One region of the Planctopirus limnophila DSM 3776 genome, then DNA from elsewhere that is predicted to be linked to it. Evidence: riboswitches for the same ligand, from Rfam matches in the RefSeq annotation. Region 1 holds a riboswitch; the other holds the start of a gene.

Evidence for each region. A riboswitch is a leader RNA that binds a small molecule or an ion and turns the genes downstream of it on or off. The one in region 1 is predicted to bind cobalamin.
Region 2: it holds a riboswitch for cobalamin, as region 1 does, so the genes downstream of both, PLIM_RS05285 (DUF6580 family putative transport protein) here and PLIM_RS09630 (DUF1559 family PulG-like putative transporter) in region 1, are expected to answer to the same signal.

What each region holds. Positions count from the first base shown of each region.
Region 1 is NC_014148.1:2,414,651-2,430,002, reverse strand. Features, by position in the region: gene PLIM_RS09645 (P-loop NTPase family protein) at 1-441, shown strand, start outside; gene PLIM_RS09640 (tetratricopeptide repeat protein) at 564-1,544, shown strand; gene PLIM_RS09635 (L-threonylcarbamoyladenylate synthase) at 1,781-2,749, shown strand; cobalamin riboswitch at 2,955-3,152, shown strand; gene PLIM_RS09630 (DUF1559 family PulG-like putative transporter) at 3,327-4,229, shown strand; gene PLIM_RS24130 (hypothetical protein) at 4,413-4,676, shown strand; gene PLIM_RS09615 (Dph6-related ATP pyrophosphatase) at 4,804-5,472, shown strand; gene PLIM_RS09610 (cobalamin-binding protein) at 5,507-6,436, shown strand; gene PLIM_RS09605 (glycosyltransferase family protein) at 6,663-7,742, shown strand; gene PLIM_RS09600 (hypothetical protein) at 8,013-8,420, shown strand; gene PLIM_RS09595 (hypothetical protein) at 8,491-9,000, opposite strand; gene PLIM_RS09590 (outer membrane protein assembly factor BamB family protein) at 9,157-10,416, opposite strand; gene PLIM_RS09580 (sigma-54-dependent Fis family transcriptional regulator) at 11,082-13,109, shown strand; gene PLIM_RS09575 (hypothetical protein) at 14,030-14,305, shown strand; gene PLIM_RS09570 (hypothetical protein) at 14,441-15,352, opposite strand, start outside.
Region 2 is NC_014148.1:1,282,745-1,298,096, forward strand. Features, by position in the region: gene PLIM_RS05240 (homing endonuclease associated repeat-containing protein) at 1-304, opposite strand, end outside; gene PLIM_RS05245 (methyltransferase family protein) at 472-1,152, opposite strand; gene PLIM_RS05250 (M56 family metallopeptidase) at 1,260-2,399, opposite strand; gene PLIM_RS05255 (BlaI/MecI/CopY family transcriptional regulator) at 2,396-2,767, opposite strand; gene PLIM_RS05260 (DUF1559 domain-containing protein) at 2,957-3,715, opposite strand; gene PLIM_RS22460 (DUF1559 family PulG-like putative transporter) at 4,047-6,353, opposite strand; gene PLIM_RS05275 (efflux RND transporter permease subunit) at 6,836-9,124, opposite strand; cobalamin riboswitch at 9,744-9,942, shown strand; gene PLIM_RS05285 (DUF6580 family putative transport protein) at 10,132-10,692, shown strand; gene cobT (nicotinate-nucleotide--dimethylbenzimidazole phosphoribosyltransferase) at 10,696-11,757, shown strand; gene PLIM_RS05295 (adenosylcobinamide-GDP ribazoletransferase) at 12,024-12,860, shown strand; gene PLIM_RS05300 (histidine phosphatase family protein) at 13,098-13,646, shown strand; gene PLIM_RS05310 (hypothetical protein) at 14,074-15,352, opposite strand, start outside.

The DNA of each region.
Region 1 (15,352 bases):
GTCAGCCCGAGGGATCTCCTCAACCGGTGGATTCTGCCACTGGAAGAACGCATCGATTACCTCACGCTGGCAACTGGCCGCAAGTTCTCAGTCCCCTTTGAGCAGTTGACGATTTTTTCTACGAATCTCGATCCCGGAGATCTGGTTGATGATGCCTTTTTAAGGCGTATCCGACACAAGATAAAAATTGAGGCTCCTTCCCGTCCGCTGTTCACAGAAATTTTCAAAATGGCCTGTGAACAAAGGCAAATCATCTTTCGGGAAGAGGCAGTTGAGTATCTTTATAGCAATCACTACGACCGTGGCAGATTACCTAGATCGAGCGATCCGCGAGATTTGCTGGAGATTGTGGTGGCGATCTGTCGATTCAGAAATATCGCTGTAGAAGTCTCCCAGAAACTGATCGCCGATGCGGCAGCGCGTTTCTTCTACACGGGTTGATAAGAGTTGAAATTCTGGCATTTTCTGCGGCCACTTTTGTACCCAGGAATGACCAGTGAGAACACGAACTGGCGAGCGATTTCAGAGCCGTCAGTATGCGGGTTTTAAGGAGAGAATCCGACATGTCAAATCCTGATGCCGAGACTGCAAAAGGGTGTCGTGTTCTCCTCAAAAGTCAGCAAAGAGATCACACAGCTTCTGCCAGAACTGTATGCTTCCTGGTGATGGCCAGTCTTTCTGCTGCGTTTCTTGGAAATGGCTGTACAACGACTCCCGGACAGGCTGCTTCCAGCATCTGGCCGACGACATCACGTTCAACCGACAACGATCCTGTGAAGCTGCGCGATCCCGTGCGCATGCATGTGGCTTACGGGCAGTGGAATGAGCGATCTGGCAACAGCAAGGAGGCGCGGGCCTCCTATGACGAAGCCATCGAAAAAAATCCCAAGTCAGTGGATGCCCTGCTCGGGCTGGCAAGGTTAGACATTCTCGGCGGTCGCCATGCGGATGCTGAGACCTTGATTGCGAAAGCGGCCAAGCAAGCTCCACAGAATGCACAGGTGCGTGCCACTCGCGGGCAACTGTTCGAATCCAGGGGTGAGTGGGCACTCGCCATCGAAGAGTATCGAGCAGCGGTGAAACTGGCACCGGAAGAGACGAACCACCGGTTTCAGTTAGGTACGGCTCTGGCCAAAAGTGGGGATTATGAAGCGGGTCTGGCTGAACTGACCCGTGTTCAAGGGGCTGCGATCGCGCACTACAATGTGGGCTATATTCTTCACGAGAAAGGCGAACGTGGTGCCGCAGAGCGTTACTTTGCCAAGGCTTTGCAGTTCAATCCCGAATTGAAACCGGCTGGAACGATTCTCGCACAGTATCGTGAGGCTCGTGGACAGATCTCTGCCGACGCACTGGCTCGAATGGAAAACCCGGAAAGTGGCGTACGACAGGTTTCAGGCTTAGTGAAGCCAGAAGATGCCAATCGCGTGACGGGTGATTTCAAAGCTGAGAGTGCCGTCTATCGATCGGAATCGATGGCGCCACCCTCGAACCTGACCGATGCGCAGCGTGAACAGTGGATGAATCAGCAGGTACAGCCCTGAACTCTGGTGGGGCATGATTTCCACTCTGTGAGTGATGCTGTAGATGACCAGGGGACATGGTCTCCCGCATGCCTCTTTAGTTGCAGATCATTCTCTGCAAAACACGATTTGGCTGTCCGGTTTTTGGCCTAGCAGCAAGTTTTTGTTGATCAAGGGTGATACCTTTCCAGACTTGCGGGAATGAGGCTGGGCTGCTGCAATTCAGCGAAGAATTCATTTTCGCTGGAGCCCTGTGGATGCAGACCGTCGTATTATCAGATGCTGAAGAAGCCATTCGCGCCTTGAAGGCTGGTGAGTTGGTAGCACTCCCGACGGAGACGGTTTACGGGCTTGCCGGGCTGGGTTTGAATCCAGAGGTGCTGGCCAAGATTTTCTCTGCCAAGGATCGACCCACGTTTGACCCTTTGATTTTGCACATCGCAAGGCCTGGTCAAGTCTCTCAACTGGCCAGCGAAGTACCGCATGATGCCCGGCGGCTCGTCGATACCTTCTGGCCCGGCCCTCTAACGCTCGTGCTTCCCAAAAAGCCGCATGTTCCGGATCTGGCGACGGCTGGCCTGGGGACGGTCGCCGTTCGATGTCCGAAGCATCCGCTGATGCGAAAAATCATTGAGAAAGTTGGCGTGCCTCTGGCTGCCCCGAGTGCGAATTTGTTCGGGCGATTAAGCCCCACCAGTGCCCAGCATGTGGTGGAACAACTTGAGGGACGTATTCCTTATGTCCTGGATGGCGGGGCATGCGAAGTGGGTGTGGAATCGACCATTATTGGTTTCATGCCGGATGGTGTTTACCTGCTCAGACCTGGGGGCTTGCCTGTGGAACAGGTCGAGCACATGATCGGGCCGCTGAAGAGATTGCCTGCTCAATCTGTAGAAACAGCAGCGAGTCAGGCAGCTCCCGGAATGCTCATGAAACATTACGCACCTGCAACACCACTGGTGATGATTGATCGATTTGAAGAACTCAAACCCGGAGATGGTGTGTTAACCTTTTGTGGTCGACCCCAGGGGCATCTGGGGCCCGTCATGGAGCTTTCTCCTCGAAAGAACCTTCAGGAAGCCGCCAGCCTGCTCTTCCAGGCTTTGCATCAACTGGATCGATCAGGTGTCCCTCGAATTGCGGCATTACGATTCCCGGAACATGGGCTGGGCATGGCCATCAACGACAGACTTTCGCGTGCAGCAGCGACACATCGGCCCGCTTGATGCTTTCCCCGGGATCTTGTGATGCGATCGTGATGCATGAATCGTTCCTTGAGTGACAACCCTTTACAGTTGCGGAACCTTGCCGAAGAGGCCGCCACGATTCTTTAAACCTATCTCTTGGCATGGATGCAGGTTACGAGCGTATTGGAAAATGGGTTCGAGCGAATCGATCTCACTGGGGCTTGAAAATGATTTGCGGCGTGGTACTCTCCCTCCCGACATGGGTGCTGGTGAGGCTTGTGGCTTCACTGGAGAATAGGGAAGACGGTGCGAATCCGTCACGGTCCCGCCGCTGTATCCGGGGACGACATTCACGTTGAGCCACTGCGCTGTAAAGCGTGGGAAGGTGTGATTGGTCGAATGATCCGGGAGTCAGAAGACCTGCCCAGATGTCATTTTGTTGCCAGCAGGTGAGTGATCACAGATCTGGCGGTCTGAGTCGTCTTATTGATCTGAGCAAGGGATACCAACCGTCATGAGGTTGGGCCTCAAACTAAGATTGATAGCAGATTCAGTCTGCCTTGATGTGACTCTATGCGCAGGCAATTGAACCTTCGTGGTTAAGGTTTTGACAATGATGTTCTCTCTCCCGGCCGCATCACGCAGCGGCAACAGGCCCCCTCTGCGCCGTTCAACACGAGGTTTTACCCTCATCGAACTTCTGGTGGTCATTGCCATCATCGCGGTCTTGATCGGGCTTTTACTTCCGGCCGTGCAACAGGCCCGAGCAGCCGCCCGGACAACCCAGTGCCGAAACAATCTCAAGCAACTGGCACTTGCCGTTCATAATTATGCCGATGTCCACAACGGTCATATCGTCCCTTATGTGATTGATGATGTGCGACAGCAGCAGTATGTAATGGCTGGATATACTCCTCCGAATCGTGGCAGGAATATCTATTGGTTTGGTGAGGTCAATCGTGATGAGACCGATCCTTCCCGCCAGCTCGATTTTCAGAAAGGGCCGCTGGCCCCCTATATGGAAACTAATCGTGCTGCCTATCAATGCCCTGATTTCGGGCCAGGTCAGGTCGACGGTATTCGCTTTGGACAGATGGCCTCAGGCTATGCGCTCAACGCGCTGGTTTCGCCCGGATTAAGCTATGCCGGCTGGCCACCTGCAGTCTCTTCGACTCCCGTCACGTATCGCTTCCGCGATGTTGCCCAGATGACGAATACGATTCTTTTCTCAGACAGCGCACAAGTGGATTTCACTCTGAAATTGCTGGAAAACTGGCGTCTGGAACCTCCCAGTGCTAACTATCCCTCAGTTCATTTCCGGCACTCGGATACAGCCAATGTGGCCTTTCTCGACGGGCACGTGGAAACCAGACCTAGAAACTTCCGTATTGAAGTCCCTGGCTCCAACTACATGACCCCTGCCCAGGCCGGATTGATCGAAGAGAAAAGGCTTGGTCATGTCAGTAACGGAAATCTGAGTGATCCTCTTCTGCAGAATGAACTTTACGACCGTAATTAAGGCCAGTTCGTCCCCGCGATGAATTCGTCGTGTTGTATGGACGTTCCTTCAGAGGTCCAGGTCGATACGTGGGCCTCTGGAGCGTGATCATGGAGTTCAATTTTATGGAAGCGAGTCTGGCTCAATATGATAATGATCAAATACTCCAGGCAATTGTCGGTATGCTGCATGATTCTATGTTTCATGCTGGCGTCCATCACCTGCGGCTGTTCTTCATCGACAGTCCATGATGACGAACGACCGCTGACAACTTTTGTCCGGCAAGGAACAGGAGAAGCGAAAGAGTTTCGAGTTCTTCCTGTGGGAGAAGAACAGGAGTGGTTGCCAGCTTTGTGGTGTCCCAGTTGCCAGAAATGGCAACCCATGCCACCAGGAGATGAATGGCAAAGAAACCCTGCTCTGCGAGTCTGTACGAAGACAAAGACAGCACTGGTTCAAAAGCCCTGAGTTTCGACCCGGAAGACCAGATGGGTATTACGCGATGGCGTGGAAAGTTTTCTACGATTGCCGGTGTTGAGTTTGTGAGTTTGAATTGACTTGCTTAATGCCTGCACTGACTCGATCGGTACTTGTAATGCCCATCAAAGTAGTTGTTTCCTGGAGTGGCGGTAAGGACTGCATGCTCGCCTTGCACAGGTTATTTTCTCAACCATTGGCTTTTGAAGTTCATGCGCTTTTCACGACGTATTGCGAAGAAAGTGGGTTGTTAGCAATTCATGGGACACCCTTGAGCATGATTCAAGCACAGGCCAGATCCATGAGTATTCCGGTTGATCTGATTCCTCTTCCTGATCAATGCTCGAACATCGAATATGAAAATCGGCTCGCGAAGTATTTTTCCAAACTTAAGAGCCGTGGGGTTGATCATATCGTCTTTGGTGATCTTTTCGTGGAAGAGATTCGAGCCTATCGCGAAGGGCTCTGTGCTCGCCACGGGATGACTCCTTTGTTCCCGTTGTGGAAGTTGCCACCAGAAGATGTCGTGCCGCAACTGGTTGCGGCGGGGTATCGATCCATCGTGTGCAGTGTGCTGGCACCTTGTTTGAACGCTGAATCCCTGGGATGCGAGCTTGATCATCATTTTCTGGAATCGTTACCAGCAGGAGTGGATCCTGCAGGTGAGAATGGCGAATACCATAGTCTGGTGGTGAATGGCCCGCTGTTTCGGTGGCCGATTGAGTATCTCCAGCAGGGGATTCGCCACGAAGGGCCTTACCGTCAGTGCGAATTCGCCATAGCCTGATGTTTAATCGTTTCGTTTATAGATTGAGCCAGCCATGCAGAGAAGACCCGAGCGGATTGTGTCGCTGATCGCCAGCGCGACAGAAATTGTGGATCGCCTGGGACTCGTTGAAGAACTCGTGGGCCGTTCTCATGAATGCGATTATCCGCCACAAGTGCTGAGTTTGCCCAAATGTTCTTCGGCCAAACTGGATGTGAATGGTTCCAGTCTTGAGATTGATCAGCGTGTCAAAGATGTCCTGAAAGATGCGACTTCTGTTTACAACGTGGATGTGGAACTTCTGAATCATCTTGAGCCGACTTTGATTCTCACGCAGACTCAGTGCGAGGTCTGTGCCGTGAGTCTCAAAGATGTGGAAGCAGCCATGTGCGCGGTGGTGACAAGTCAGCCTCGCATTGTCGCCTGTGAACCCAACTGGCTGAGTGATGTCTGGAAAGATATCGAAAGAGTGGCCGTCGCTGCTGGTGTGGCCGAGCGGGGTGCTCAGTTGATTGCAGATTCACAGCGGCGATTGGACGAAATCTCGCAAACTGCGAGTAAAGTCACCCGAAGACCGCGAGTCGCTTGTATTGAATGGATGGAACCCATTATGGCGGCAGGAAACTGGGTTCCCGAACTGGTGACATTGGCCGGGGGTGAGAATCTTTTTGGAGTGGCTGGGCAACATTCGCCGTGGATGACCTGGAATGAACTCCTGGCCTCCGATCCTGATATCGTGCTGGTGATGCCTTGTGGATTTGACATTCCCCGTATTCAGCAGGAATGGCCATGCCTGGCGAAACAGCCTGAATGGGCAAAGCTGCGGGCTGTGCAGGGAGGACAGGTTTACATCGTTGATGGCAACCAGTATTTCAATCGACCTGGGCCTCGACTGGTCGAATCGGCCGAAATTCTCGCGGAGATTTTCCATCCGCAGATCTTTTCCTTTGGTCATCGTGGAAATGCCTACATTCCATCGGAATGATCGTATTGTCTGGCAACTATTGCCGTTATGACGCAGGCTTCATTCGCATCATCCGTAAGGTTGATTCAAGGGCTGGTCAGTCTTTCGTCGATTCTGATGGGAAGACGAACGGTCGTTGGATGTCGCTGGAAAATCCCAGATATGAGCTCGGGATCTTTCGATCTGACAGCGACCTGAACGATGATTGGTGTGTTGGTGACAACCATCGCTGGAGGAGGCTGCCATCATGCGAATACTCTACGGAGCCAATTCGCAGGGTCAGGGGCATCTTTCGAAGGCCGCCAGTCTCATTCCCATTCTGGAAGCGCGAGGACATGACGTCCGACTGATCACTTCCGGGCCAGCTCTCACTTCCAGTGGATATCAGTTCCGCTGGCATCGGCACTTCGCAGGCCTGCCTTACGCAGTTCATCAAGGACAGACCGATTTTCAGAAGACGGCGTGGAACTGGTTCAAGGAATCGCCGAGAACATTTGGTTGTCTCCGTGCAGTTCGGCGAATCGTCAGGGAGTACCAGCCGGATTTGATCATCAGTGACTTTGAACCGCTGACTGCCAGTCCGCTGCTGGCTCCTCGTTGCGAGGTGCTGGCTGTTAGCAGGCAGGTGGCGCTCCTGGACCGTGATCTGGAGTTCCCGGCACACCTGGCCAAGAATGCACGTCTGGCTCGGGCTGCCATGCGATTATTCACTCTCGGGGCAGACCGCTTTTTTGGATATCACTATGCACCGACGACCTATCGATGCCTCCCACCTGTCGTCCGCCCTGAAATTGTGAATTCCCAATCGAAGCGAGGTGAGCATCTGCTGGTCTATGCCCACTTTGCCGACTCCGGCAAACTGGTCGAATGGGCTGCCAGAGAGAAAGTTCCCGTTGTGGCGTATGGCTTTGCCGCAGCGAGTTGGATCGAGCAAAAATGGGTTCAATTTCGTCAAGCCAGCCGCCAGCAGATGGAAGTGGATCTGTTGTCAGCACGGGCAGTGATTACCAGCGCAGGCTTCACGACACCTTTGGAAGCTTATCTTCTGGGCTTACCCGTGACTGTTGTTCCACTGCCCAATCAGTGGGAGCAGCAGGTGAATGCCTGGCAACTTGAGCAACTGGGGATTGCCTATGCCTGCCAAGACTGGGACTACGAATTCGCCTGGCGTCAGGAGGCGGCGGGACTGAATCTTCCCTTGCGCCGGTGGCTTTCGACGTCGATTGACTTTATTGCAGACCGAATTGTCGGACAAAAATCCCATTCCCGCGACTCGACGGATCAAATTGATGGTCAGGGAATCCGTACTTTCGACCGTGCGGCTTAAAGCCACATTTATGGGCAGAGATCCCGGCAACTGATCTGGACGAATGGGAAGCCAGCAAGGTAAAAGCCAATCGTGGAATAGAACCCCGGTCTCCAGGAAGAATCAAGAATTTCTCTGGTGGGCTTCATGTTAACGGAAATGAATCCTTCCGACCTCATGGCAAGTCACGCGGAAATGCAAGCAACATCGAAGACTGTTGCGTTCGAACAGAGTCAGCGATGGATGTTTCCATCATCGTGGCCTTTCGGGCTGTGGAGTCTGCTGCTAGCTATGACTACGATCACTTCTTCATGTGCTTCGTGGCAAAATGATCGTCAACTGGGTTTTCAATCCTGCCCCTGGCCCGCGGGCCAGCAGGTTCGCGAAGTCTTAAAGATCACTCCGCTTGGTACTGAGCGTGAAGAAGCGATGGCCAAGCTTCAGAAGGCGGGAATTCAAGGCAGTTACGGCGCTAATCAATCGATTTTCTACTGTGATGTGTGGCGCCGGGAAGATTCGATCTGGCACATCAATGTGGCTCTGCTCTTTGATGAGAACAATGTGATCTATGCGACGATGCCAGATATTGATGGGCAGATGGTGGAAAGCCCTAAGTCTGCCAAGGGAAAACCCGTCATGAATCAAAATGCTGCAGAGCCCACTCAAAATGCAACATCCGACGATCCATTTTTACAATGAATCGTCGGATGGTTTGAGTATCCGGAAATGATCAACTGCTCGTCGCCTGTGCACTGCTGCTCAAGGTCTATCAACGAGTAGCTTGGCATTGATGCTTGTGGGGCATGTGGTTTCCAGGGGATGTGGCTACTGGTTCTGAATCTGTCGCAGATTCCGTGGGGAGAAGCATCAGGCGACCATCACAGTGCCGGCAGGCCACTTTTAATCCCAGGTATTTCGGGGCGAACTTCAGTGACTTCTGGCAATGCGGGCAATCTGAATAAACGCTGTGGTTCCTGAGAGCCGGGTTCGTCAGATCGAAACAGAAGTTCGATTGGCAATGCTTACAACTGACGATTTGCCCCTGATATTTGCGGTGAATCCGTAATTCTTTCTGACAGCCTGGGCAATCGATGAAGTAGCCTTCGAAGTTCAACTCCACGACGGTCTCAATGATTGGTAAGGGGACGAATTCCGGAGTGACAATCGCCTCTGGCTGAAGCTCAGGATTCAGCAGGCAGCGACAACTGCGGCAACGGACGATTCGAGGGGGGACATCCTCACCACATTGCGGGCAAGGACCTCCTGGCCAGGCAGGCATATGCCGTCCTTTACTAAATGGAAGAGATTGAGAAAGTAACAACAGAAAATGAAGACGGGTGAAAAAAGAAAATCACCACTATTCAAAGAGATAGCACATCCCGTGCCAGCGGGAATATCGAAAGAACTGAGAGCGAAAATGCGGCAATCAGATGAGTTATCGGGTGGGCGGCAGGGCGTAAAGTTTTGTAAATGTCTTGGCGTAGACCACACCATTCGAAACGGCCAGAGATGAGTAGGAACCCTCACTAAGACTGGTATTTCCAAGCACTTTGAAGGTTGAATCAGCGGCGAGGCAAATGATCTTGCCATTTTCATCAATGTTGTACAGCCGATCATCGATCACAATCGGGGATGCTGTAAATTTGCCTCCGGCCCGCTCTGTCCAGATGGGTTCACCTGTTTTGGGGTTGAAGCATGAGACGACTCCACCATCGCCCCAAAGAAACAGCAGATCTTTGTGGATGATCGCACAAGGGACGTAAGGTAAGAGTCGTTCGAGTTTCAGTGCCACAGGGAGCTGGCCATCCGTCGGCTTCGCCAGTGGGTCGATGATATGGTACATCGTCCCTTTCCCCCCCTGACCTGCCCCAGCGACAATCCGACCAGCCGTCACCAGTGGAGAGGCGACAGTTCTTTGGCGAAAGGCTTCACTCGTCCAGAGAACATCTCCCGTGTAAGGATCGAGTGCTGTCACTCCGGAAACACCGTTTACACAAATCAGTTGCGCTGGAGCGCCGTTGGCAGGTTCATGGATGGCAGGTGTGGCGTAAGACGTTTCTCTCGATTCGCGGGCTTTACGCCAGGCCACTTCTCCCGTTTTGCGGTGCAGCGCTACAATCGAACTGTCAGAGTCCTGATCATTGGCCATGATCAGCAGGTTCTCGAAAAGGATTGGCGAGGCCCCCTGCCCGTGCTGTGATGCAAAAGGGCCGAGATCGTAACTCCAGAGTTTCTTGCCACCAAAATCAAAGGCCTCCACAAGAAACCGCTCAGTATCTGCCCAGGCAATGTAAACACGCTCTCCATCAGTGGTTGGAGAAGCGTTGGCAAAGCTGCTTTTGGCGTGTTTTCCGTTGACTCCGAGAATCGTTGAGGCTGTCCACGCAATTTCACCAGTATCCGTCTTGATGGCGTGTAATGATCGCTTGATCTTCTCGTTACCCAGCACCTCAGCAGAGGTGACAAAGACTCGGTTATCCCAGATGACAGGAGATGAATGGCCTTCTCCTGGCAGGGTGCAGACCCATTTGGCCGCCTGTGGATCCCACTGGGTAGCAACTCCTTTTTCCGTTGACAGACCAGTGCCGTTAGGCCCTCGAAATCTGGGCCAGTTTTCGGCCTGCGAGAGTCCAGGAGTCAGCCAGCTGATTGAAATTGTCAGCATTAGAGCCAGGTACAGGCTGTTATTGATCACTGTCGAATTTCCTATTGCCAGAACTTTGTCTTTGTGGGCAGTTTTCGCAGCTTAAAAATTCGTATTGATGCTGTTGATTTTGTGCCCGGGTGGACCAAGAGTGTCTATGTCATGAATCCGTTGGGCCGTGATCTTCACCCGGCCATTCCATGGTCACCATGTTGAGGTGGCAATGTTGGCTTGTCACTCTCCCAAAGGAACTCAGTTCGAAAGAAGCTCGATCAACACTGTTCACCCGTCCCTGCGAACTTCTTCAACGATGACTTGAGTTTCTGCGAAGTGCAAGAGCCGATCTCTCCTGAAACTCAATCTCCGCAAGATTTTCGAACGGCTCTCTGCAAATATGGCGACGGAAGAGACAGGATTGATGGCTGAACACAGTAGATGACAGGTTTTCCATCTGCTCCTGCGACACAATGCCATTTGGACAATGCACAAGCCACAGGTTACCGTGTTATAATCGTTGTGTTTGGCTTTTTGCTGCGCCTGAACGACAGACTGAATAGCGACAGATTCCTGAGTTCCTGTTGTGACAGCCGTAGAGACGACTCTATGGTTGAGAACAAATTCCTGTACGAGAAATATGGCGGCGTGAAGATTACCATGGCCATGAAAAAATCCAGTGGCCTGGTAATTTTGTAGCTCCCTGATGAATTGCTGGCTTTATGTCTCAAGAGGTTATTACAAAAGCAGACCCCGCATACCTGGTCGTTCGCACCGGCGTGAAACGCGGTGATGTCTACCGATTGCCTCATAACCAGGTGACAACGATTGGCCGGGCGACCACTTGCCGCATCGTTGTGCAGGACGAAATCTGCAGCCGTAATCATTGCGAGCTGTTTTTTGACGTCAATTGCTGGCGCCTGCGAGATTGTGGCAGTCGCAATGGGACAAAACTGCGTGGTGAACGCATTTCAGGCGATGTGGAGTTGAAGTTTGGCCAGTCGTTTCAGATTGGCAGCACGATTTTTGGCCTGGCCGGAAGTCTCACGCAGCGTTGGGATGATGACGATGGGTTGGATGAGCCCATTGAATCTGACACAGTCGATGCACTCCGCGAGCGGCACGAAAGCGACAGTAATCCAGAGATCCTACATCGCCGGCGTCAGTCCCGCTTCCGGCAACCTGTGGACGCTGCCGCCAGAGATAAGACTTCGCTTGAGCTTTCGAGGTTGTATCGACTGGCTTTGGAAATGGGTTCAGCCACGACAGCTCAAGGCCTCTCAGAAATTGTGCTTGAAGGTCTCCTCAATGCATCATCGGCCACCATCGGGGCCATTTTGCTGATGAGTTCGAGCCTCGCCAAAAATTCTGGCGGCAACGATCAACTTTCGGTTGTGGCTTATCGAGCTCAAAACCATCAGCCCTACCATCCGGTGTCTGATTCATTATCGCAGATTGTCCTCAAGGATCAGGAAGCGGTTCTGGCTCGCGATATCTCTTCGGATGATCGATTTCTGGATCGGGACAGTCTGGGTGAGATCGAGGCTCAGAGCGTTATCTGTGCACCTGTACGCACAGCAGAAAAGGTATACGGGCTCATTCATCTTTACTCGACAGATAACGTGAGCCAACTCGAAGTCGACGACCTGGAGTTTACATTGGCTGTGGCTGATCAGATGGCCGCTGGTCTGGAACAGTTGCAACGTGTCGAGAAGCTTCAGGCAGGTTTGCAGCGTGCCGAGGTCGAAAATCAGACGCTGCGTGAGCAATTACGCAGTGAGATGGATCTGATTGGCGAAAGCCCGGCCATGCAGCAGTTGAAAAACCGGATCGCACGCATTGCTCCAACAGATGCGACCGCACTCATTCGGGGGGAAAGTGGCTCTGGCAAAGAATTGATCGCGCGGGCGATTCATTTGCATAGCAACCGTCGGGGTGGCCCTTTCATTACGATGAACTGTGCTGCACTTTCCGAGAGCTTGCTGGAAAGCGAACTGTTCGGCCACGAGAAAGGCTCATTTACCGGTGCCGTTGGGCGCAAGTTGGGAAAATTTGAACAGGCGCATCAGGGGACGATTTTTCTTGATGAAGTGGGCGAAATGAGCCCGGGAGTACAGGCCAAATTTCTGCGAGTGCTGGAAGGACATCCGTTTGAACGGGTCGGTGGCGGCGACCCGGTGCATGCCGATGTTCGCGTTGTGGCGGCGACGAATCGGGATCTGGAGAAAGCTGTTTCCGAAGGAACCTTCCGTCAGGATCTTTACTTCCGGTTGCAGGTGGTCGAATTGGTGGTGGAGCCACTCCGTCGGAGAAAGCTGGATATTCCGCTGCTCGCGAATTATTTCCTGAACAGGTTCGCTCGAAAAATGGCACGGAATATGGTCGGGTTTACGCCTGGAGCGATGCAGGCACTGATTGAATACGACTGGCCCGGGAACGTGAGAGAACTACAGCATACCATCGAGCGGGCAGTGATCCTTTGTCCCCATGAGGCGGTTGGTCAGGCCGATCTGCATCTTTCGGCACTTGGGACAACCGGCAAATCTGTGGAGCCTACGCGCGACATCTCGACAAGGCAGACTTTTGAGGCCTTGCCCCTGGAGATCGTTGAGCAGCAGCACATTCTGGCCACATTAGAATGGACAGGATGGAACAAGTCTCAGGCTGCTCAGATCTTGGGAATTGAACGCTCGACACTGGATCGAAAGCTGAAGCGCTACGATGTGGAGAGGCCTCGGGAAAGAAACTGAATTTGAAATGGTGGCGGGCCGTTAATTTTCCAAAGAAAAATTTCTTGAGGCCAATTCGGGAAAAAGGTCGGAAATCAGCGGGAAACTGATAAAAAGTCAGTGGTCTCGCGAACTGGAGCCAATTCTGCATGCAGATCGTGTGAAAAAATTGTTGACAAAACCGGCCAGGAACGCACAATACGTCGTCAACAAAGAGTCCTGCCTCGAAGCCCACGCCTTGAAATCACACAATTTTGTGACGCAACTCGCAACTGATTGCCGATGGGTGCTGACGATGTCGCATCCCGCACAGTTGCAAAGCATCGGTCTGAGTTCACGATGTGCGTCCACTGGCCCCGCTGGCATGATGCTGGTGAGGTTGCCAAGCTGGAGTGATTGAATGGAGTGATTTCGCCGGTGGGTGGCATTGGTTCTTCTTGTTCGCGTCTATTCGGTCACAGATTGTGACAATTAGGTGTCGATCGGGAAGATGTTCAATGTGCCAGTGCACTGGTTGATTTGAAAGCTGGCTAAGAAATAGAGAGCCAGTCGACATGATGGGGCTGTGTGGTCATTCATTCAACTTTGACCGGATGTAATGGGTCTGTTGAATGATGACCGATGGCAACATACTGAGTGAAAGGTGAGGTTTGAATGGTGCGTAGAACAGTTGAGTGGTGCGAATTTTCAACCATTAACTGATTTTGTCTCGATAGCCATCAGACTTCACAAAAAGTTTTCACTCAGAGTTTTTTCGAATTAGATTTTTGGTTTGTGATCGTACTCAGTGTGTAGACAGCGGCTGCCCGAATTCAAGTTTCAATGGGCCGCTTGGGCTTGGAAAATCGATGTCGAAGCGATTCGGCAAGTTTGAGCATAAGTTTCAGCGTTCTGAAAACATTAGACTTCATCAATTTATTAGTAGAAAGGAGTGATCAAAGATGGCTCGCGATTTTGATCTCGATGATCTGGAAGAAGAGACCCTGGGATATGGCGAAGAAGGTGAAGAATTAGAGGGTGAGTTCGAGCATATTGACTTCGAAGCCCTGGGGATTGATCCTGCTCGTCCAACCACAGCAAAACCAGGTTCGGAAGATAAAGTTCTGATGCTGGCTGCCCGCTACTCCGCTGGTGTGCCACTCTGGAACACAGATGATTGCTACGATCATGGTCCTGCCGAAATGCTGGCACGACTTGCCCGTGGAGCAAAAGCCTAGTCTTAGGACTATGCCATTGGAATTGCTGCCCCAAATAGCAAATTCAAGAATTGATCAAACCTCAAGCGATTTGCTTGAGGTTTTTTTGTTTCTGCGGGAGACACCTTGACGCTGCCGACGGTTGCCAGCAATCGTTCAAAATCCGCCCGCAGGAACAATCTCTCGATCCCGAGGCATCTGTATAGAACCAGTTCCTCGGTGATTTCTTGGCCCATCCTGAACCATGGGAGCAGAACGAGGATCGACTGGTGTGGCGGGCCGCAGTATTTGTGGCGCTAAGCCATTCGTCGCTTCTCTGGTAAGGAGTGGTTGTCTCTCTGAGCTTGGTCGACTCTCGTCAACAGGTCTGGATGTATTCCCTCTCCATGGGCCGGGCCAGTTCTCAAGAAGTGTCTTTGATACGATCTGTGAATACTGTTCAATCGCCGCCGGTTGCTGGCTGCCTGCCATAGAAGTGGTCATGGCATCGGGAAGGTTCTGATCGTTCCAGGCCGATGTGGCATTGATAAGTGGAAGTCGATGTGTCTGGCAGAACTCAGAGAGGAGTTTGGCAAAACTCTGGTCTTCAGTTGTTCTCTGTGAGACCGGTGAAGTGATCACGATCACCGGGGTGTTGGATCGTTTGGCAAGATCGAGAATTGTCAGGATCGGACGCAACGTATGCTCAGTTCCATTGATCAATGCTTTCTGGCTATCTGGACTGCTGAAGGAGCTGGGGGAGCGTGACGGCAATTGGTCGTCATTAAGCTTTTCTGCGGTCTGCGAATGCCACAAGTGGGCAGTCCAGGCAATCGTCAGATCGATCAGTCGCCAGCGTTCTCGCCAATCTCTCGCGGGTTGAGATGCTGAGGGTGTGGTTAGCGAGGGATGAGTGCAACACAAAGGACGGCCATCGACGGAAGCGTGTGTAAATCGACGCAACTGGCGGTCGCGCTCAATCGCTGATCGATCAACGTGAATCAAAATGAGATCGGGTTCCGTACCGGCCCAATCGTTCATGTACTTTAGCGACATCAGCAGTGGGCAGCTTTCGGGAAATCCACCATT
Region 2 (15,352 bases), 1.1 Mb from region 1:
TCTCCCCGCAGACGCGATTCATCTCGCGGAGCAACTCCTCATCGGTGTAAATCTTCGGCATCGGAGCACGCCGCTTCAGACCGGCATAACGCCGCAGATGGCTCCACGATTGCCAGTGCGCAAAGACCTTGGTCGTCGAAATCCCCGTCTCGCGCGTAAACCGCTGCAGAGAAATCTCCGGCCCCAGACGCTCCACCAGTTTTCGCAGACTTCTCAATATCTCGGCAGCTTTGGGCTTCACAGCAATCTCAGGCCTCGAAATAGTCCCTTCGAGGGTGCCGTTGGCAATTTTCCACAAAGCCACTCACACGAGATACCCTCTCATAGAACCAGCCCATGTTGCGCGCAACCCACCTTCCCATTCCTCAAGGGAACATCACTCGCCCCCAAAAACGAGCCGGAAGCGTCAGCGACGGACATTCAGCATTGATCTATATAGGGCAGGCCCCCGCCTGCCTTCCACACTCGCATTTACCAGAACGTGAAAAACTCAGGCAATGCATGGGTCTCATGAAGGTCAGCAACAATATGTACGATCGCCGCCAGCGCGACAAACCAGAACGTGTCGACAATATTCTTTCTCATCACCCGGGGGACCATAGTGTACGACTGTGGTTCTTCATAGGTAGAGAGCTTGGGCCAGAATGCGGGAACGCGCCGGCAATACTCCTGATATTCTTCGTTATGAGCAGCCGAGAGTCGCACCTCTTCGCAACTGATGATCCATGGGTAATACAGCGAGAAAAAGAGGAGCATCACCAGTGGGAGCAGGATTGTCTCTGAACACAGACCAATCCCGATCATACCAATCGCGCTGAAGAAATAGAGGGGATTCCTGCAGATCGAGTAGGGGCCGGATTGAACAAGAACTCTGGTTTTATATCCCGAAATAAACAGATTACTCCAGGTACGACCGAGCATACCAATAGCGGCCATACAGATCCCGATGAAGAAGAAAAGCTCTCGCATGACACCATGCAGCGGCCAGGCACTTCCTGTCGCTAATAAGGTCGTCATGGCGAAAAGACCGAAAACGATCGTCAAAGGGCGACGTCGGCGCTCGAACTCGCCGACTGTCAGGTATTCACTGGCCACATGGCCAATATCGGGAAGGGCTTGGAAGGGAATGTTTGTCGTTTCCAGTGTTCTCATCGGGCAGATCCTTTGCCAAAAGGGTGGTGAATTCGTTGTCTCTACTAAGTTTCTAGTATTTCTCTGAACGAAGATGTGTTTTTTATGGGCCAGGGTTATTAATAGAGTTATTGCGACGAAGCATGAGGCTGGCTGAACTCCAGCGACAGTTCATGCAGGCGAGTCGTCCGGTCATAAGGTTCATAATCCCGGGCGGGGATATCGATCGTTCGCAGAACAGCGGCTGACCATCCAGGCCACGGAGACCACTGCATTCGCGATGAAGCCAGTGCATCGACGGGCAACCAGAAAGACCAGGTGACAATGGCCATAGCCGTCAGCAGATGGAATGGCCACCACCTGGCACGTTGATCTGGCTGCGACCACTCTGCTGCTGACTCAAAGCGGTCCAGTATTCTTCGCCCCCGCAACGCCATCATGTTACTACCGCTGCCGAAGTATAGAGCCGATCCTTCAGGCTCTTTATGAAATCCCCGTTCCGCCACAGCGAGTAATGTTTTGAGATATCCCACAACTTCATACCGCGCGGAAATGGCCGCATCATCGCAGGCATATTCCCTGGCTAGCATCGATTGCCGTGAAGCCCACCAGATCGCCGGATGAAACCAGAATAATGTCATTACCAGACGCTCAATAAATAACTGCAGTGGATGACCACTGCGTAAATGGGAGAGTTCGTGGCGGGTGATGAAAGTGGTTTCGTCTTGAGGCAGGCTCAGTAAATATTCTGGCAGCACGAGAACTGGTGCATGCCATTGATAACAGAACGGGCTGTTGAAACGCTGGCTGATCAACAGTTGAATCGAAGCATTCGGTTGCAGGATTCGACTGGTCAAATTGTTAGCTGGGTCGTGAAAAACCAGTTTCACTTCACTCTCTGTCGCCGGCCGGCACGACTTGAGAAACCTCGCCACCATCATCCACTCCGAGGCGAGCATGATGAACGACAAGAGTATTCCTGTCCCCCAGATGACGAGAGCCAGCTGACCAAGCGATTGTTCAACAGAGACCAGTTGCTGCAAGGCCGCTGGACTCATGACTTGCCATGGATTCGTCAGCACTCGCAAATGAGGCAGTAGCAAACCACAGCCAGTCATCAATAGAAGCAGGAGATTGCAATAATTCCAGAGCTTGTATTGTGCCTGTGGCCATCGGGAAACGCGACAAAGCCATTCCGTAATACCGACAACTACTGTGGCCTGAATGGAAAGCGAGACTAGAAATTCCAGAAATTGAGCTGAGTTCATGATCTCTTTTCCAGCATGGAGATAGCCTTTTTGATCTCAGCCAGATCTTCTGTAGAAACTTTCTCACTCTGTATTAAATTGAGCACCAATGATTTGACAGACAATTTGGAAAGCTGCTGTTGGAGTTGCCCCAGCATCGTCTGGCAGACTTCTTCTCTGGAGACGACTGGCTCATAAACGAAGGCCCGGCCCACCTTGACCTTCCTTAAAGCCCCACGCTTTAACTCCAGTGTCTTCAGGACAGTCATCACTGTCGTATAGGCCAGCGGGCGATGCAGTGAATCACAGACATCCTGGACGCTGGCCTGCCCGCGATCCCAGACGACATCCATAATCTCCATCTCGCCGCGCGTCAGATAAACCGTCATAAAATCTCCGCTCTACGCCTGTTGATTCCTATCCATATTGCCGGAAGCCAACAGCTGATTGCTTCTAAATACGTGATACGAATTCCAATTAGAAAATGCGATCTGTGTGCCATGCTTGCAGCTTTGGGCAAGCATGTTCTTGCGATCTTCAACTCGCTATTTCAAGTTGCGATGCGTATGAGGTGCCACTTACTCGAAACGACGCGCCATTTGTTGATAGACCGTCTGATCAATAGAATTCGAGAGGCCACGCACATGGCCGTCTCCGAATAGAAAATGACTCAGACCTGCATGCCGGCTGCTGAACTCACATTCATCACAGGTCTGGCAGTTGGGCTGTTGCAGCGCGCTTCCTAAAATCCGGCATTCGGCATCTTCATCCCGGCGATCAAAACCAATCCATGTCGTATCAAACATAGAAACCGATCGCTCACCCACGATCATCACCTGGCTCAGGCCGCGGGTTAACTCGGATAAACGCACTGGGCGCCCGTTAATAAAGGTACCGTCCCCAGGTGGAGTCGGACGAATTTCATCAGCTTCTGAAGTCCCATAAACACCAAGATAACTCGCATGCGGCAACGTAAGGAAAGGTGTTGTCAGCCCAGGTTCATAAAGCTCAAAGACCGGTGGTGCGACATCGGAAGGGCAGGTCAAAAGTGGCAGCACAATCGACCGGGCCTGCTCGTTAGAAACATCGCTCAATCCCACCTGTCGCTGAATCACTGCTGATGTGGCCTGCTGTTCGACAAACGGCAACAAAGCAGCCGCCCAGCCATAAGCCGTTTTTCCTTGAGAGTCTGTCAGCCAGGCGGAAGGAAGACACGAATGTGTCTCGTGATACTGATGCAGCCCCAGCCCGATCTGACGCAAATGACTTGTGCATTCCATACGCCGTGCAGTTTCCCGCGCTGCCATCACGGCTGGTAACAGCAGTGCAGTCAACACAGAGAGGATTCCGCTGGTCACCAGCAACTCAAGAATCGTCAGCCCAGAGCGTCCTGACAGCCCAGTGCGTCCTGACGCGGGAATGCAGCAGTGGCTGGGGCGTAACGTCCTGATGAGGAATCCTTTCCTGATAAGGTCATGAGCAAAATGGCCAAAAACCAATTTGCGGGCGGAAAATACTAAAGTTGTAGTATTTCCGTCAAGCCGTTTTTGCCGAAGTCACGGCCTGACCAGTAGAAAACTCTGTTCAGGCCTTTATGAGAGTGCATGACTCTGACGCTTGCGGCTTTTCCCAGCCTTGAGTTTTCAGCGGATTCTCAGAGAAGAATGGCTATTTTCCGTCGTTGTGTCTCAAGAGATTGAGCAGTGTCTTGGTATCGACGGAAGCGGGAATCATTCGCAGCGAACCATCACCATTCAGAGCAAGAATCCCTTTCTCGCTGATCTGCCCCAGTGATTTCAGGGGTTCCTCGGGATCAATTGGTAATCCGCCGGGTTTCGTCCAGATTTCGGCTTTATCCGCGCCAGCCTGAACCACAATCACCGTGTTGGATAGACCATCGGTAAAGTCTCGAAGATGGGGTGCCTTCGCTGCATCAAAGGGCATCCCCGCTCCTTCCGGCAGGTGGAATGAGGTCTTGTTGGCGTCCTTCACACCGGGTGTCTTATAAACTGAGGGCATTTTCTCAGCCAGTTTGAGATTGTGCGGGCTATCCCAGGGCTCATCGAGACGGAACTGATTATAAAGTTCAGCTTCACCGAGGTAGCCTAGAATATGCACGCGCCAGCTCAAGGCTTTGGAATCATCTGGATTAGTGGTTCGAGACGAAGAGGGAAAGCGATTGAAAATATCGTGTGAATTGTGAAATGCTAAACCAATTTGTTTGAGACGATTTCGTTGCTTGGTCGCGTCTGCAGCTGCAATGGCCTGCCGAATGGCTGTATCGAAATAGTCGGGCAGTCTTTCGATCCCTTGAGGAGCGACCAGCGAAGTCGTGATTTTATTGCCGACCTGTTCCACCTTCAGTCCTGTGGCCAGACTGGTCATCAACTTTCGATCGTCCGCATTCGGAATATCGTTCGCTAATGCCGGGAGAAGTGTCTGGACCAGCTGCATCTGATTTTTCAATTCGGCAGCTTTCGTAGCAGCCACTTTAGCGCTCGCACAGGTTCCGGTCGATACGAGGATCTTGTCTCCGGGGTTAAGATTCGTAAGTCGCAAGCTCTGCGTGAGCACCTGATAATCGAGTAACTCCTGCAGTTGTGGCATCTGTCCTACCAGTTGCTTGAGCAGCGGTTTCTGAGCCTGCAGGCTGACCACCATGGAGAAATCGGCACCCGGATCCAATTGCGCCACCAGAGGGGATGGCTTGATGGTGGTGATAGTGTTCCCCTTCAGCCTCGCCTCCAGATCCGCAATCGACCCTAGTACAAATGTGGTGGGAGCATAGGGCGTGGTAGGCCATAAGCCGACTCCACGGGTACAGTAGATAGTATGCCTTCCAACAGTCAGCTTTTCGTCGAAAAACGCCTCGATTCGGGACATCTCAAACGGTTCTTTAAGATTGATGACGACCGTTGGACTTATGACGACCGTTGGAAGTAACCGAAAATTTGGCCGAGATTTGCCTAAAACCTCCATATCAACAGGTTCGCCTCCCGAAGGCGTGATGAAAGCGGCTAGATCCTTCCCGGATACCTTTGCAGAAAGTTTCTTAACGCTGGCATCTGCCAATACTATATAGAGACCAGCTTCGGGAATTGGGCCGAGCGATCCTTTCGGATTTTTGGGATCGAACGGCAACCCACCCGGCTTTGTCCATTCGACCGCTGTCGATGGATCAGCTTGAACGGCCATGATCGTATTGGCGGTTCCATCGCTGATATCACCCATGGCTGTGCCACGCTTTGCATCGTCTGGGAAGATAGTTCCAGGGCCGGTGATCACATGGATCGAAGTCTTACCAGTCACTTTGACACCAGGCGACTTGTAGAAATGCGGCATCTTGGCGATCAGTTTTTTATTATGTTCGCTATCCCAGGGTTCGTTCAGCCGGAATTGCTGATAGAGCGTGTTTTCATCCAGATAAGGAAGGAGGTGCACCCGCCAGCTTAAACCTGTCTGGCGACCTTCTCCATCGCCATTGGCGCGGGGAAATCGGCCGTTTTGCTCATGGTAGTTATGTGCTGCAAGGCTAATATTCAAAAGATTATTATGTGGATCCGGTGCATGTTGAGTTGCTGCTCCGCTGAGGGGAGTTTCCAATCCGAAATCGTTCGCGATCGCATTGATGAAGTTCTGATCGAGGGCGACGACAATCCGATCAATCTTGCTGAAATCTTCGATCGTGAATGGAAGTGGACCGAAATCAGCCTCATCGAAGGCTCCGAGTTCTTTCGCAAGTTGTACTGGTTTCCAGTGATAGAGCTGACTGACTTTGATTGACGCAATGGCGACTGATTTTTCCGGAAGATACTTCGCTTCCGGGAGAGGCTCAGCCGCTACAGCTGAGCCGGTGATCAGCGATAGCATGGCAAGTAAAGAGAGTCGCCAACCCCAGAAGCATGACCTCTGGATTGTACGACGAGACGAGCCAAATTGATTCAATCGAGCGATCACGAAAGATAATGAAGGCATCACTCACCTCGAAAGCTGTACTAGCTCTGCAAAGAAATGAAACGGATATCAGCCCGATCAGTCCCCGTCTGTAGAGATGGTGCCAACACAATGGCTGCAGCCGGAAGGCACAGGAACAGCCACGAATCGTTCCGCGCCGACATCAGAAGGTCAAGTCGCTGCAGATCAATTTTTCAAGAACTAAGGGACGGCGTCTTTCACTCGGGAATGGTTTGAGCATCGTAGGGTCCGCTGTGCGGACCATCTTCCGCGCACCACCGCCGGCGACATCTTCAGTAGCAAGGTACATACCAACGCACCTATTCAGGCTGCCACTGTGAAGCACCTTAGGGTCCGCTGTGCGGATCATGAAAGCCGCTTCCATAGGGCCGCCTCATGCGTCTGGTAGCCATGCCCGGAATTGTCCGTTGTGCGGACCGGCTTTACAGCGGAGTATGATCCACACAGCGAACCCTACGGCACTCAACTGCGATCCATCCTCGCTAGTTGAGGAACGAGCTGTCGGCTCGTCGTGGCGCTTTTGCTCCTCGGCCGATGTGCCCGATATGTGGTGCCGGTGCCGGGAGGCGATGAATCTGCGGCTCGATCTCATCGTGTGCCAAGTCGCCAGGCGTCGCAGAGCTTTCTGCTGACTCTTCTGACGCTGCAGAAGTGTTCGTTGCCTTGCGTTTTTCTGGCAGACAACAGAGAAGTGCCGGGAGAAAGACCAGTTCCCCCAGAATCGAAGCAATCATCTGGGCCGACATGAGACAGCCAAACCGAGCCGTCGGAGCAAAGCTGCTGAGGCAGAGTGCCAGCATCCCTGTGCTCGAAATCAAAGTCGAATCGAGCATTGGTTCGCCCGAATGCTGCAGTGCAATACGTACTGCTTCAGATGGAGTGGCACCCAGTTTGACAGCCTGATTGTACTGCACCATAAAGTGGAACGTGCAATCGACCGAAATACCCAGGGCAATACTCCCCGTCATCATCATGCCAATATCGACCGGCATCCCGAAAAAGCCCACCGAGCCGAAGACCAGCCAAATGGGGACAATATTCGGCACCATCGCAATCAAGGTACCCACGAACGATCTCAGCGAGATCAGGAAGACCAGGCTGATGGTCAGAACTGCCGCAGTAAAGCTCTCCCAGAAACCACTGAAAATCTCCTTCTGGGCACTATCTAATAGAGGAGTCATCCCCGTGAAATGCACAGGAAAGCCGGCAGTTTTTTGTTGAATACTATGCAGCACACGATCGGCACCACCGCCGACAATCGCGTTGTCTTCCACTCGTATCGAAACTCGCCACAACTGCTGATCGGCAGCGATCAGACCATCTTCACCCTGATAGCTGCGTGCAGTGGAAAACATCCGGGCAGTCGCGAGAGCCCCATCCGGAAGTTCATTGGGGAAGAATGTCGCCAGACTCAACACATGCCGCACGCCCGGCTGTTGCCGCAGGACGGCTTCCAACTCTCTGACAATCTGCAGTTGATCGACAAAGGTGAGATTCTTCCCGGTGAAATCGACCACCCCTTCAATCGAATCGACATTAGTCAGCTTCTTTTCAACCCGTCCGAGATCGACCAGCACCTGGCTGTCTCGGGGCAGAAAGTCCACCGGATCCACATCGGGCCGCAGACGAACAATCCCGACCATGGCGACACACAGCATCACAGTAGCCACAGCCAGAATGCCATGACGATGTCGATTGACGAAGTGTCCCCACCAGTCGAAATCAACGTGATGGATGCGGAAGGACTTCACAGCACAATCTGGCCAGACCATCAAGAGAGCCGGTGTCAGGCCCAGGCCGACAACCATCGCGACCACAGCACCAGTCGCTGCGGCATAGCCGAATTGCGCCACAGGCAGAATACTGCTGACATTCAGCGAAACCAGGCCCAGCAATGTTGTCAGAGTCGAGAGAAAACAAGGGTTAAACGAGGCCTTAAAGGCATGGTCGAGTGGCTTAGCCTCACCCGAGGCAACCGCATCGCTATAGTAGCTCACGAAGTGCACTGCGATCGAGAGCGTAAAGATCATCACGAGGACGGAGAGTGAACCGAGAATAAAGTTCATCTCGCCGCCACACCAGGCGATGATCGACTGAGTCAGGAAAATCCCCCATAAGGTCACACCGAGAATTCCCAGAGACAAATTCCAATGCCTCAGCGAGAAGTAAAGTAACCCCAGGCAGATCGCTAACGTAATCGCAAAGAACTTACGGCCAGATTTCGCATTACCGAGTGTATCCAGCTCGGTCACAATGACAGGGGCCCCCGTGAGTGCCACATGCGCCGAATTGAGCTGACAATACTTAAGAACTTCGCGAACCTGAGCCACTGTGCCCGCGCGGTCTTTTGTCCCGGCTTCCGAAAGGACCGCCGAGAGCCCGACCATATCTTTATCAGGGTTGGTCAATAAGCCTTCGAGCCGGGCATGAGCTTCTTCGGGAGAGACGCCTAAGGCCTCCATGCGATAAGCCAGTCGTCCCGGCGTCCAGCAGGAGCGAATGCCTGGCAAACGCTCTAATCGACCCGCAAGTGCTTCAATCGCGTCGTTCGAAAGTTCTTTGGCGCTGGCACCGATCAGAATGACTTCTTCAGCACCAAAGTCGAGCTTGAACTGTTCGTAGATCTGGCGGACACCGGTATCCCGGGGCATCCAGGTTTCGATATCGTTATTCGACTTGATCGACTCGGCCTGATACCAGAACAGGGGCAATGTGAGCGCAACGAACCACAACATGTGTTTGTAGTAGCGAGCATACAGGGTCGAAATCATGGGCCAGCCATTCCCTGCGAAAAGCAGTTGTGGCATCACACAGGGTTGCTGCCACCGCTCGTCTCGTGAACATCACATGATTGAAAGTCGTCGCAAGGCATCAGGTGGGTGTGACTGATTGAAACATGATGCTGGATAGTTCTCAGGAGCACGAGTTGCTTGTGCAGCGTGCAGCATGTTCACCTGGTGTGGCCGAATTCACACCAGAATGAAAATCTGCAAGTGCCTGATCGATCCATGCATAACGCTTGTCGGTCGAACAACCGCTTGACGATTCACGGCGAATCTTCCACTGAACTTCTCAGGAAGGTTGATTCGCTACGACATTCATCCGTGTTGCTTTCGGCATTTGTCGCAGCACTTTACGAGAGTCATCCCCTGGGTCGTCATGATCGGAGAGAGTCCAACATTTTACTCAGGCTGAAAAGTTTGCCTCGTTCGTCCAAGCCGAATCTGCCAGACGAAATCTGTGGCTTTCATTGGTTCAAGAAATCGGAACACCTGCGGATCATCGCGAAAATCTGATTCAGCAACGAAACAGTGGCATCCGCGCCGGCAGATCGTTACTCTCCCGCATATCAGGTTCAGGTTCCGAGGAAAGCCCACTCGAAGAAACTCATCCTACAGATGAGATTCATCCCGTGAGTTTTCCAACGAGGTAAGAGGGAAGTCGGCGAAATTCCGACACAGGGCCGCTGCTGTGATCAGCTATTGATCTGTTCATAATGTCACTGCCCACGGATGATCACTCCGGGGTGGGAAGACGAACAGATCCTCATGCTGTCAGTCAGAAGACCTGCCAGAACTTTGCTGATCGGTGTCTCGGACACAGGCTGCTGATCGGAGTGATTTGAAGTCAACATCTTGAGAGTTCCCCATTGCCGGAGTCAGGTCACTTGATCCGACTGGCTGCAATCAGGAGATCTCAGGGCTGATTCTCTTTGCGCTTCGATCGTCCACCTGCACGAGACTTGGTTGTGCCCTCGTCCTGAATGCTGGTGGAAGTTATGAGCGATCGTCAATCTGTGGTGAAATCTGAGTCGTCACAGCAAGTCCGTCTGGTTGCCATGTGTGCACTGGTCTTGCTGGCCATTCTGGCCCGGTTTATCCCACATCCTCCCAACTTCTCACCCGTGGGAGCGGTCGCCCTCTTCAGCGGTGCCTTTCTGACCCAACGGTGGTTTGCACTCCTGATTCCCATCGCCATTCTCACCATTTCGGATGCCTTCATCGGCTTCCACTCTCTGGTCCCCGTGGTCTACGGCTGCTTTCTCATCAATGTGCTGATTGGCCGCTGGGTCGGTGGACATTCCAACCCCCTGGTTCTTGCGGGGGCCGCATTAGCAGGTTCCATCCAGTTCTTTCTGATCACGAATCTGGCGAACTGGTGGACCTATTATCCTCATACACGAGAAGGGTTCCTGGAGAACTACATTCTGGCAATTCCTTACTTCCAGAATTCCGTGATGAGTGATCTGCTCTTCACCACTGTCCTCTTTGGTGGCTGGCATTTCGCTGAGTCTGTAGTGGCTGGCTGGAACAATTCGCGCCAGACGACGGAAGTCTAGGAATTGTCGCAAGATCATCGTCCTCAACCGCTCACGAATCAGGTGATTCGTGAGCATCTTGCTAGTCTTGCTAAACCGCCGGGAAGTCTGGGCCGACTCGAAGATCTCGCCTTTGAACTCTGCCGCATCCAGCAGACCTTGCGACCAGTCTCCTCGCCACGCAAACTGATCGTGTTCGGCGGAGATCATGGCGTCATCTCCGAAGGTGTGACCGCCTGGCCCGGCGAGATCACGCAAATCATGCTCGACACCATCGCCAAGGGGAAAGCAGCTTCCAGCGCTCTGGCCATGGCGACTTCGACCTCATTGGAAGTGTTCGATGTCGGCTCCTTTCGTGGCGGAGCTTTGCGACATCAAGGTTCGTCCTCGGTCCGTCGAGATTACTGGATGCTGCCGGGGTCGCGCAACCTGGCGCAACAACCAGCAATGACCGTCGATGAACTCGAGCAGGGACTGACCGCAGGACGACAGATTGCCCGGGAAGTCGCTGCTCAAGGTTTTCGAATTGTGGCCGGTGGTGAAATGGGAATTGGCAACACCACTCCCGCCGCTTGCCTCACGAGCCTGATTTGTAACGAAAGTGGAGCACTCGTCGTGGGTCGCGGCGCCGGCGCTGATGACGAAACACTTCAGAGAAAAACTCAAGTCGTTACTCAGGCTGTCGAGCGCGCACGACAGCACGGGACGGGTCAATTGCGAAAACAACTCGCCGAAGTGACTGGTGTCGAACTGGCAACTCTGGCAGGCTTTTTTGCAGAGTCATCGCAACTCGGGATGGTGGTGATTCTTGATGGATTTATTGCCACAGCAGCGGCTCTCATGGCCGAAGTTCTCTGGCCAGAGAGTCGTCGCAACTGGATTGCCGCTCATTGTTCGACAGAACCAGGTCATGCCATTGCACTCAAGTTCTTACAGCTCGATCCTTTTCTCAATTGGCAGATGCGACTGGGTGAAGGGACAGGAGCCCTGCTGCTGATGCCCATGCTCGATGCCGCCTGTGCCATCCTCTCCGAGATGACCACGATCGCCCAGTTGCAGACAGAGTTGGTTCATTCCAGGACATAAGGAGCCGGTTGACTGTGTGGCCAAACAGCGGGTAGCTAAACAGCGAGTGGCTGGGGTCAAACGTCCTCGTTTGCCCCCAGGTCGCTGGACTTCGATCATTGAAAGCTCCATGCCATGCTTGCAGCTCCGAGCCTTTGTGCCATGCTTGCAGCTCTGGGCAAGCATGCTTGTTAATCTCTCCACGCCCCATGACTTCCCAGAAACATAGAGGTTCGCCTCCAACGACAATTCATCGCTGAGTTCACCCATCGATCAGGAAGTAGGACATGTCCCGCTGGTTATTCGAATGGCATGCACTCATGTCAGCAATTCAGTTTCTGACACGCATTCCAGTCCCCGGCGGCATGCATCAGCCAGGCGCCGATCTGGCCATTCTGCAACACTCAATCATCTACTATCCGCTGGTCGGTGGCCTGCTGGCATTCCTGACGGGCACGGTCTACGGTCTGGCCTGTTTTGCTTGGATACCGCTGGTGGCTGCCCTGCTGGCACTGGCCTTCGAAGCGTTCACCACCGGTGGCTTTCATGAAGATGCCGTGGCTGACAGTTGTGATGCCTTTGGTGGAGGCTGGACCAGGGACGATATCCTCCGAATTCTCAAAGATAGCCGGGTGGGCAGCTACGGTGCTCTGGGGCTGATTCTGGCCATTACTCTCCGGGCAAGTCTCATCAGCAGTCTCGTCGTGACACCTGAAAAGTTACTGCTGGTCGTGGCCCTGGTGGCCAGTTCGGGTGCGATTGGCCGCTGGACGATTCTTGTCATGCGGACACTCTATCCACTGGTCAGTGGTCGCGATGGCTTATCGAAAGATATTGCCGGTGATGTTCGACCGGGAATGTTTCTGGCAGGGACCTTGTGGCTCTTGCCCACCTTGATATTTGTGTTCACCGTAACGCTGACAACTGCTGCCGATCAGTGGGAAGTGATCACGATCAGCGTGAAACTGGCTGCGGCTGTGTCCCTTTCTGCCATCTGCGGATGGCTCTGGGGCCGATACGCAGTTCAGAAGATCGGCGGCCTGACAGGCGATGTCCTCGGCTGCGGCTGTTACCTCGGGCAGATCATGACACTACTGGTGCTGACAGCATCGATTCCTCGTTGATTGCCAAAGTTAGATATGCCATCACTACGACTTTGTGTGCCATGCTTGCAGCTCTGGGCTGTCTATTACACACCTTGTCATCCAATCTTGGGCGTGGTCTTGGCGTTTTGATGCCACATCTGATAACGGCCGGGTGGCAGGGGTCGGATGTCTTCATCCGCCCCCTGGTCACTAAAATTCGCAAGCATGCCTGATAGACTCTCGACTCGCTATGACGTTCCGCGATGGGTATGAGATATGCCGTCACTGCTATTGCTTCGCCACACGACCGTTTGTGACTCTTATCGCGGCATCTGTTATGGCCAGAGCGATATTCCTCTACGTTCGACCTGGCAGGACGATTTCTTCCGGATCGCACAGAACATTTCCTCACAGAAGCCATTTGATGGGCTGTACTCCAGCCCACTCAGTCGCTGTGCGAAGCTGGCCCATACACTGGCCGAAAAGATGGGCCAAGCTGTGCAGTTCGATCATCGTTTGATGGAAAGAAACTTTGGCGCCTGGGAACTCCAGCAGTGGACTTCCATTTATGAAGCCACAGGTACAGCCATGGATGGCCTCATCGACCAGCCCGAAACCTTTGCCCCGCCGGGAGGTGAAACCACTCGTTCGTTCGCTGATCGAGTTTGGGACTGGTGCCAGTCACTTCCGACTCATGGACGATATCTGGCTGTGACCCACGGTGGTTGCATTGCCGCCATACGTGGATTGTTACTCGGACTGGAAGTTCGCGCGTGGCTGGAACTCATTCCTAACCCGGGCGAAATTGTTGAAGTCAAGTGGTAACGTGTTTTCTATGGGATGACATCGCACTGTGTGCCATGTCTATCCATCAGGAACCCTCGCCCATGTCCTCCTGGGACAGGGCAGGGTGAAGGTCTTTCCCGTATCTCATTGTGATGACGCATGGCACGCCCTTGGGTGGCACGTCCCTGGAGCACCCAAAAAACAATACAGTGCGGAAGGGCGTGGTCTTTGCGCCCTTCAACGTAACATTTGATGTCTGGAAGGGTGGCAGGGGTCGGATGTCTTCATCCGCCCCCTGGTTGATTGACGTCACCAGCGCCAATGCATCCGAAACGTGCTGTTCTAACTTTTCAGCATGTTTGCCACCATCAACCAAGTCCCATGACCTCGCGGCAAATGCGGACGTTTAATCCCAGCCACTCCGTTCGCAACCACAGGCAGCACTGAGTGACTTGGCCACCAATCGTTACTTGGCCACCAGCGAAGAAGCCAGACTGATTTGTGGTTCCAGGCTGCGTTCCCAATCGGTCTGTGGGCGAACCACCGTGCGAACCAGAGCCGGCAGCGTACGCTTGATGATCACGGCCTTTCTCTGGAACGAAACCTCGCTTTGAGCAATAAACCGCTCATCGAGCTGCAGAGCTTCCGCAGCAGGTTTCTCCGTTGGCGAGATCGGTGTGAAATCAATTGGTGCAGGAACTTTCATTGAACTGTCAGTTGAACCAGGCTTGGTACCATCAGGACTGGCTGCATCAGGCTTAGCAGCATCCGCAGGGGTCTCAACTTTGTTGGACTTGGTGGGATTGGTCTCGACCTTATTGCCCGCTGCGTCGGCTGGAACTGCAGCAGGTGTTTCATAACTCGGTCGGAAGGAACCACCAAACTCCGTCGAGCCACCGGCAGGTTCTGTCGTCGGTGCCGGCCTTCTCATGGGAGGCATAGGTGTTGCCGAATTATCCAGTGGAGCAGAACCCGCGCCACTACTGGCTGGTGGATTCGATCGGCTGGGAGTAAAAGGTTCCCGGCCCATGGGGTCAATCATCGGATCTCGCCCGGCAGGAAGTGTGCTTCGGCCAGGTGAGGATGGATTGGTGGGATTAGTGGGATTGGTGGTCGCCGGTGCATCGAACATCGGTGCTTCGCTTCCCGTGTTCCGCGGAATAAATCCATCGCGTTCAGGAGTTGTTCGAGAAGGTGTCGATTCGCGAGGTGTCACTGGAGTGATTTCCGGCTCGTCAAACGTATTACGTGGTGGTGGTGAATAAGGATTGCGCGAAGGAATCGGCTCAAAGGTCTCTGGCGGATTATTGCGTGGAGTTGTTGTGGGATTACTCCGCGGAGGTGTGGTTTCGGGGATGGGTGTAGGTGTTCCCGAAGGAGCCATATTGGTCGTGCAGTTCCCATTCGCACAGTTACCACCTGTGCAGGCAGTACCACAACTGCCGCTCCCACACGGATTACATCCGCAGGGATTGCAGGAGTCGCATGAAGAAACAGCGTAGCTGGCGGTCTGACAACTGTTGCAGGAGTTCCCCGTCCAAGCGTAGCCACTGGTCACGACAGAGTTTTGCCCGCTCACCACAGAGCTTTGGCCGGCAGGAAAGTAATAGGTCGCCCAGCCCCCACCTGTGGGAGTGGAATAGTAGCTGGGGGCATAGCTGGTGCGGTAATTCGAGTAGAATTCACCGGCAAGGACAGGACTTGCTGTGCTGCCAAAGCTGGCGGCAAATGCCAGTAGCCAGGCC